Regions from separate parts of the Nocardiopsis tropica genome, predicted to be linked through region 2. Evidence: riboswitches for the same ligand, from Rfam matches in the RefSeq annotation. Region 2 holds a riboswitch; the other holds the start of a gene.

Region 1 (3,399 bases), on a different contig from region 2:
CCGTCCACGTCCCTGACGACACTACGGAGCCCGGTACAGGCGCACCATGCTGCGCGCTGGCCGACGGGAGCTACAGCCAGCACCACCATCGCGGCGCCGGGCCCGCCTGCGGGGCCCGCGGTGCCGGGCACGGTCGCGCCCCGGCGGCCTGCCGGCCGCCGGGGCGCCTCCTTCCGGGCTCCGCTCCGGCGTCAGAGCACGTTGCGCGGGTCCGGGACCGGGGCCAGTCGGCCGTCGCAGTCGGCGTACTCCCAGGCCGGCCCGTGGGCGACCAGGTCGGCGATCGCGCCGACGAGCCGGTCCACGTGCTCCGGGGTCGTCCCGATCCCCAGGCTCGCCCGGACCGCCTGGGCGTGGCCCTCGGGCAGCAGGTGCCGGGTGAGCGGGTGGGCGCAGAAGAGCCCGTCCCGCACCCCGATGCCGTGCTCGGCGGAAAGCGCCGCGGCCAGCAGGTCGGCGGGCAGGCCGTCCACCGTGAACGAGACGATGCCGACCCTCGGGTGCTCGTCGCCCCACAGGGTCAGCTCGGTGACGCCCTCCACGTCGGCGAGCCCGGCGCGCAGCCGCTCCAGCAGAGCGGACTCGCGGATGTGCAGGAGTCCCTGTACGTCGGGGGTGAGGGTGTCGCAGGCGGCGGCCAGGGCCACGGCGCCGAGCACGTTGGGGCTGCCCGCCTCGTGGCGCGCGGGGAGGTCGTTCCACACCACCTCGTGCTCGGTGACCAGGCGCGTGGCGCCGCCCCCGGACAGGTACGGGGTGGCCTCGCGCAGCCAGTCGGCGCGGCCGGCCAGCACCCCGGAGCCGAAGGGCGCGTAGAGCTTGTGCGCGGACAGCGCCACGTAGTCGGCGCCGGTCTCCTCCAGGCCGAACGGCAGGTGCGGCACGTACTGGGCTGCGTCCACGACCACGCGGGCGCCCTCGGCGTGCGCGGCCGCGACCAGTTCCCTGACCGGCCAGATCTCGCCCGTGACGTTGGAGGCGGCGGTCACGCACAGGAGCCTGGGGCCCTCGGGGGACTCCCGCAGCGCGGTGCGGGCCGCCTCGACGGCCGCCTCGGGGGTGGCGGGCAGCGGCAGGCGGACCACTCTCCCGGCCCGTGCGGCGGGGTGCTCCCAGGGCAGGAGGGCTGCGTGGTGCTCGGTCTCGAACACCACGACCGTGCAGCCCTCCGGCACGGAGCGGGCCAGGAGGTTGAGGGCGTCGGTGGTGCCCCGCACGAACACCACCGCGTCGGCGGGTTCCGAGCGGGCCCCGAGGAAGCGGGCGACGCTGCGGCGGGCCCGCTCGTAGGCGTCGGTGCTCACCTGGGAGTGGTGGCCCGCGCCCCGGTGCACGCTCGCGTAGTAGGGCAGCGCGTCGGCCAGGGCGTCCGCGACGGGGGTCAGGCAGGGGGCGCTGGCGGCGTAGTCGAAGTTCGCGTACTCCACGCGCTCGCCGGTGACCAGGGGGACGCCCTCGCCCGAGGCGACGACCGTGCACCCGGCGGCGCCGCCCGAGGGGTGTGCGGACGGGGCGGCGGAACGGAACGAGCGCGCGGTGTGGATGGGGCTGACGACGGTCATGGGGCACCTCTTCTGCGGGTCGTGGGACCCGCGGGGGCGCCGTCACGGCTACACCACAGGGGTCCGCGCTTGTCCGACACGGTCGTGTCGGGACCTGGTCCTCACCCGGGGCACCCCACCGCGGAAGGAGGGTTGCCGACCAGCAAGCCGGGGCTTAGCGCTGGTACTCGTGACCTGCGAGGCAGGCTAGCACACGCGCCCCGGGAGGGACCAGGGGATCCCCTGTGGCCCGGGCCGCACACCGGCGGGACCGGGGCGTGCAAGGGCCGACCACGCGGGAGGACCGGCGGAGCGATCCGTACGGGCGGCCGGGTGCGAGGCTCACGGCCGCTCCGGAGGGCGCGGGGCCGAGGGGGCGTACGGAACGGGCCGGCCCCCGCGGGTCCGCCGTACGGGCCGCGCCCCGCTTGACAGCCGCCGAACCGGTCAGGACATACTTGGGGTGCCTGCCCTCACGCCGCGGGCGCCCGGTTTCCCCCGGCCGCCCTCCAGGCGCGAGACTCCAGAGCGTTGGAGTTTTCGCATGCCCGCGAGCGAGAGGTGTGTCCGTTGCACGGCGACGACCGTATCCAGCAGGTTCTCCGCAACCCCAGGGTTGTCCTCATCTCCGGCTACGCCCGTCTTCCCGACTCCGTGGCCAGCCATTCCCAGTACCAGCGGCTCGGCGTCGTCCTCGCCGTGGACACCGCGGACGGCCGCATCGTCGCCGCGGACACCACCCTGCTCACCGACCTGGGCAAGGACTTCTTCCGCGCCCTGGTCGAGGGGGCCTCGGTCACCGAGGACATCGCCGAGCTGGTCGGCCGGGTGCAGACGCGGTACGCCGGCCAGTCCGGCGCCGCGCTGACCACGGCCCTGCGCCGCTGCCTGGAGTCCTACCACCAGCTGCGGGAGGGCGACCAGCTGCCCGGCGGCGCCGACGCCGAGGAGTGACATCCCCGTGACAGACATCCGATCCGGCGCGGGCCCCGCGCCCGACCCCGCCGGCCCGGCCGTCCCGCTGCCCCTGGCGGGGGTGCGCGTCGCCGACCTCTCCCGCGTCCTGGCGGGCCCGTACGCCACCATGCTCCTCGCCGACATGGGCGCGGAGGTGGTCAAGGTCGAGCAGCCAGGCCGCGGCGACGACACCCGGGCGTGGGGCCCGCCCTGGGCGGGCCCCGCCGACGGGGGCGGGGGCCCCGGCGAGGCCGCCTACTTCCTGTCGGTGAACCGCAACAAGCGCAGCCTGGCCGTGGACCTGAAGGACCCCGAGGGCCTGGCCGCCGTCCAGGAGCTGTGCGCGTCCTCCGACGTGGTCGTCCAGAACTTCCGTCCCGGCGTGATCGACCGGCTCGGGCTCGGCTACGAGGCGGTGAGCGCGCGCAACCCCGCCGTCGTCTACTGCTCCGTGAGCGGCTTCGGCCCGGAGCACGAGCCGGCCGCCCGCCCCGGGTTCGACATCGTCGTGCAGGCCGAGAGCGGCCTGATGGCGACCACGGGCCCGGCCGAGGGGCCGGCGAGCAAGGTGGGGGTCGCCCTCACCGACGTGCTGACCGGGCTCAACGCCGCCGTCGGCATCCTCGGGGCGCTGACGAGGGCCCGCGCGACCGGCCGCGGCGAGAACGTCAGCGCGTCGCTGATCAACTCCACGCTGTCCGGCCTGGTCAACCTCACACAGCAGGCGCTCGTGACGGGGGCGGAGCCGGCCCGTGTCGGCAACGCCCACACCACGATCGTGCCCTACCAGGTCTTCCCGGCCTCCGACGCCGAGATCGTGGTCGCCGCCGGCAACGACGCCCTGTACCAGCGGCTGTGCCGGGCACTGGACCGCCCCGACCTGGCCGAGGACCCGCGCTAC
Region 2 (3,399 bases):
AGGATGCGGGCGCGGATGCCCGGGTAGTTGGCCTCCAGGTCGTCCAGGAGCTCGGCGAGGGTGCTGCCCTTCGCCTCGACCTCGGAGGCGTCGTCGGTGTAGGTGCGCAGGATGGTGGGGACGCGGACGCTGGCGCTCATGGCGGTGTTCTTCCTTCTGGTGTGGTCGGCGGGCCGTCGCACGGCCCCGCCGGGACGGACTGTGCTCGCGGAGCGGCGGTCAGACGAGGCCCGCGTCGGCGAACGCGCTCAGGGACGGCTTGATCGTGGCCGTCACGCCGGCGTCCACCGCGTTGAGGGTCTTGAGCCCGTCCCCGGTGTTGAGCACCACGGTCCGCGCCTTCGGGTCGAGCCTGCCCTCGCGCACCAGCTTGCGGAGCACGCCCGTGGTGACGCCGCCCGCCGTCTCGGCGAACACGCCCTCGGTGCGGGCGAGGAGCTTGATGGCGTCGACGATCTCGTCGTCGCCCACGTGCTCCACGGAGCCGCCCGTGCGCTGGGCGATGTCGAGCACGTACGGCCCGTCCGCCGGGTTGCCGATCGCCAGCGACTTGGCGATGGTGTCGGGCTTGACCGGCTGGATGACGTCGATGCCCTTCTCCCAGGCCTGCGCGACCGGGGAGCAGCCCGTGGCCTGGGCGCCGAAGATCCGGTACGGGCGGTCCTCGACCAGGCCGAGCTCGACCAGTTCCCGGAAGCCCTTGTCGATCTTGGTGAGCTGGGAGCCGGAGGCGATCGGGACGACGATCTGCTCCGGCAGCTGCCAGCCGAGCTGCTCGGCGATCTCGTAGGCCAGCGTCTTGGAGCCCTCGCCGTAGTAGGGGCGCAGGTTGACGTTGACGAATCCCCAGCCCTCGCCGGCCGGGTCGCCGATCAGCTCGGAGCAGAAGCGGTTGACGTCGTCGTAGTTGCCGTCGATGGCGACGACCTTGCCCCCGTAGACGGCGGCCATGACGACCTTGGCCTCCTCCAGCCCCGCGGGGATGAACACGCAGGAGTCGAACCCGGCGCGCGCGGCGGCGGCGCCGACCGCGCCGGCCAGGTTGCCCGTGGAGGAGCAGGACAGGGTGGTGAAGCCGAAGGTGCGCGCCGCCTCGACCGCGATGGCGACCACGCGGTCCTTGAAGGAGTGCGTCGGGTTGCCGGAGTCGTCCTTGACGTACAGGGAGTCGATGCCCAGCTCGGCGGCGAGGCGGTCGGCCTTCACCAGCGGGGTCAGGCCGGGGGCCATGTTGGGCAGCTCGGCCACGTTGTCCGGGACCGGGAGGAGGGAGCGGTAGCGCCAGATGCTGTTGGGGCCGCTCTCGATGTCGGCGCGGGTGACGTCACCGAACTCGTAGGCCACCTCGAGGGGGCCGAAGCAGAACTCGCAGGCGAACTTGGGGGTGAGTTCGTAGCGCCGGCCGCATTCGCGACAGGAGAGCGCGGTTCCGGGGCCGAAGGCGCGGACGGAGGTGGGTTCGGCGGCAGTGATCGCCATGGCGAGGCGTCTCCCCTCATCTTCCCTGGCGGACACCTTGTCCCCAGGCCGGAGTTGGCACCTGCCCCAGCCGCCTCACGGGTTCGTGAGTAGTGCGTGCTGGGATGGTTGCCGGGGCTTCGCAGGGCCGGTCCCTCCACCCCTCTGGATGAGCAATATGAAGTTGTGGGCGGTCCTGTCGGATCCGCACGGTCACTGTAACGGACTCGTCGGCCGGTTTTCCACGGCTGGTGATCCGGGTAACACTAACCCGCTCACATGCTGAGACGCCGCCGGTCGGCGCGCCGGGGCGCGCGTGGCCTGTTTCGGGAGCGTGACGCCCGGCACCGTCGGCCCCCGAGGGGTTTGGGGCGGCTGTCGACCGGCGAGACATAAGGTGCGATCCGCTTCCGCGCAGGCCGCGCCCGACCGCCCCGGCGGCGGCGACGGCCCATCCGCACCTTCGAGAGGACGACCACGTGGACAAGGCCCAGATCCTCATCGCCTCCAACCGGGGACCGGTGTCCTTCTCCACCGGCGACGACGGTTCGCTGGAACAGCGCCGGGGCGGGGGAGGGCTCGTGTCCGGCATGATCTCCGTCGCCACGGAGATCGACAGCCTCTGGGTGTGCGCCGCCCTGTCCGACGCCGACAGGAGGGCGGCCGAGGAGGCGCCCGGGGCCCGGCTGGACCGCGCGCACGACCTCGACGGCATGCGGGTCCACATGCTGGACATCCCCGAGCGGACCTTCCAGGGCGCCTACACCGGGGTCGCCAACTCGACCCTGTGGTTCGTGCAGCACATGCTGTACGACATCCCGAACAAGCCGTCGTTCGGCTCGGAGTTCCGACGGCAGTGGGACGACTACACCGCCTACAACAACGCGTTCGCCGAGGCCCTGGTCACCGGCGCCGCGGACGGCGCCCGCGTGGCCGTGCAGGACTACCACCTGGCGCTGGTGCCGCGCATCCTGCGCGCCCGCCGCCCCGACCTGCGCATCGCGCACTTCTCGCACACGCCGTGGGCGCCGCCGGAGTACTTCCGGATGCTGCCCGGGCACGTCGCCCGCGAGCTGCTGGAGGGCATGCTCGGCGCGGACCGGCTCGGTTTCCTGAGCCCCCGCTGGGCGGACGCGTTCCTGCGCTGCTGCGCGGAGATCCTGCGCGCGGAGGTGGACTTCGCGCGGCGCACCGTGGAGTACGGCGGCCGTCTGGTCGGCGTGGGCGTGCACGCGCTCGGCGCGGACGAGGAGGGGCTGCGCGCGAGCGCCGCCGAGCCGGCCGTGGCCGCGCGCGGCGAGACCCTGCGGGAGGCCGTCGGCGACACCCGGCTCATCGTGCGGGTGGACCGCACCGAGCTGTCCAAGAACATCGTGCGCGGGCTGGAGGCGTACCGGGAGCTGCTGACCTCCCACCCGGAGTGGCGGGGCCGGGTGACGCACCTGGCGTTCGCCTACCCGAGCCGCGGGGACGTGCCCGAGTACCGCGAGTACACCGACGCGGTGATGCGGACCGCCAAGGAGATCAACGAGGAGTTCGCGACCCCCGAGTGGACGCCGCTGGTGCTGGAGGTCAACGACGACTACCCGCGGTCGCTGGCGTCGTTCCAGATGGCCGACGTCCTGCTGGTCAACCCGACCCGGGACGGCATGAACCTGGTGGCCAAGGAGGGTCCGGTGCTGTCGGAGCGCGACGCGGTGCTGGTGCTCTCGCGCGAGGCCGGCGCCGCCGACGAGCTGGGGCGGCACGCCCTGCTGGTCAACCCCTACGACACGCTGGAGACCGCGGAGGCGCTGCACCGCGCCCTGTCGATGCCCGGGGACGAGCGCCGCAAGCGCCGTGAGGGGCTGGCGGAGGCCGCCGTGGCCCTGCCGCCGCGCCGGTGGTTCCAGGACCAGCTGCGGTCCCTGGACTGACGCGGCCAGGCCGTGCCACGGCCAC

What was found. Region 2 has a riboswitch for S-adenosylmethionine ahead of thrC (threonine synthase). Riboswitches for the same ligand answer to the same signal wherever they lie in the genome.
Region 1: linked by a shared signal. The riboswitch ahead of ACFQBR_RS01830 (aminotransferase class V-fold PLP-dependent enzyme) and the one ahead of thrC (threonine synthase) in region 2 are both predicted to bind S-adenosylmethionine.

What each region holds. Positions count from the first base shown of each region.
Region 1 is NZ_JBHSUF010000001.1:432,153-435,551, reverse strand. Features, by position in the region: gene ACFQBR_RS01830 (aminotransferase class V-fold PLP-dependent enzyme) at 192-1,562, opposite strand; SAM riboswitch class IV at 1,623-1,737, opposite strand; gene ACFQBR_RS01825 (DUF3870 domain-containing protein) at 2,112-2,495, shown strand; gene ACFQBR_RS01820 (CaiB/BaiF CoA transferase family protein) at 2,503-3,399, shown strand, end outside.
Region 2 is NZ_JBHSUF010000019.1:40,746-44,144, reverse strand. Features, by position in the region: gene ACFQBR_RS25945 (ubiquitin-like small modifier protein 1) at 1-140, opposite strand, end outside; gene thrC (threonine synthase) at 220-1,479, opposite strand; SAM riboswitch class I at 1,493-1,634, opposite strand; gene ACFQBR_RS25935 (alpha,alpha-trehalose-phosphate synthase (UDP-forming)) at 1,938-3,374, shown strand.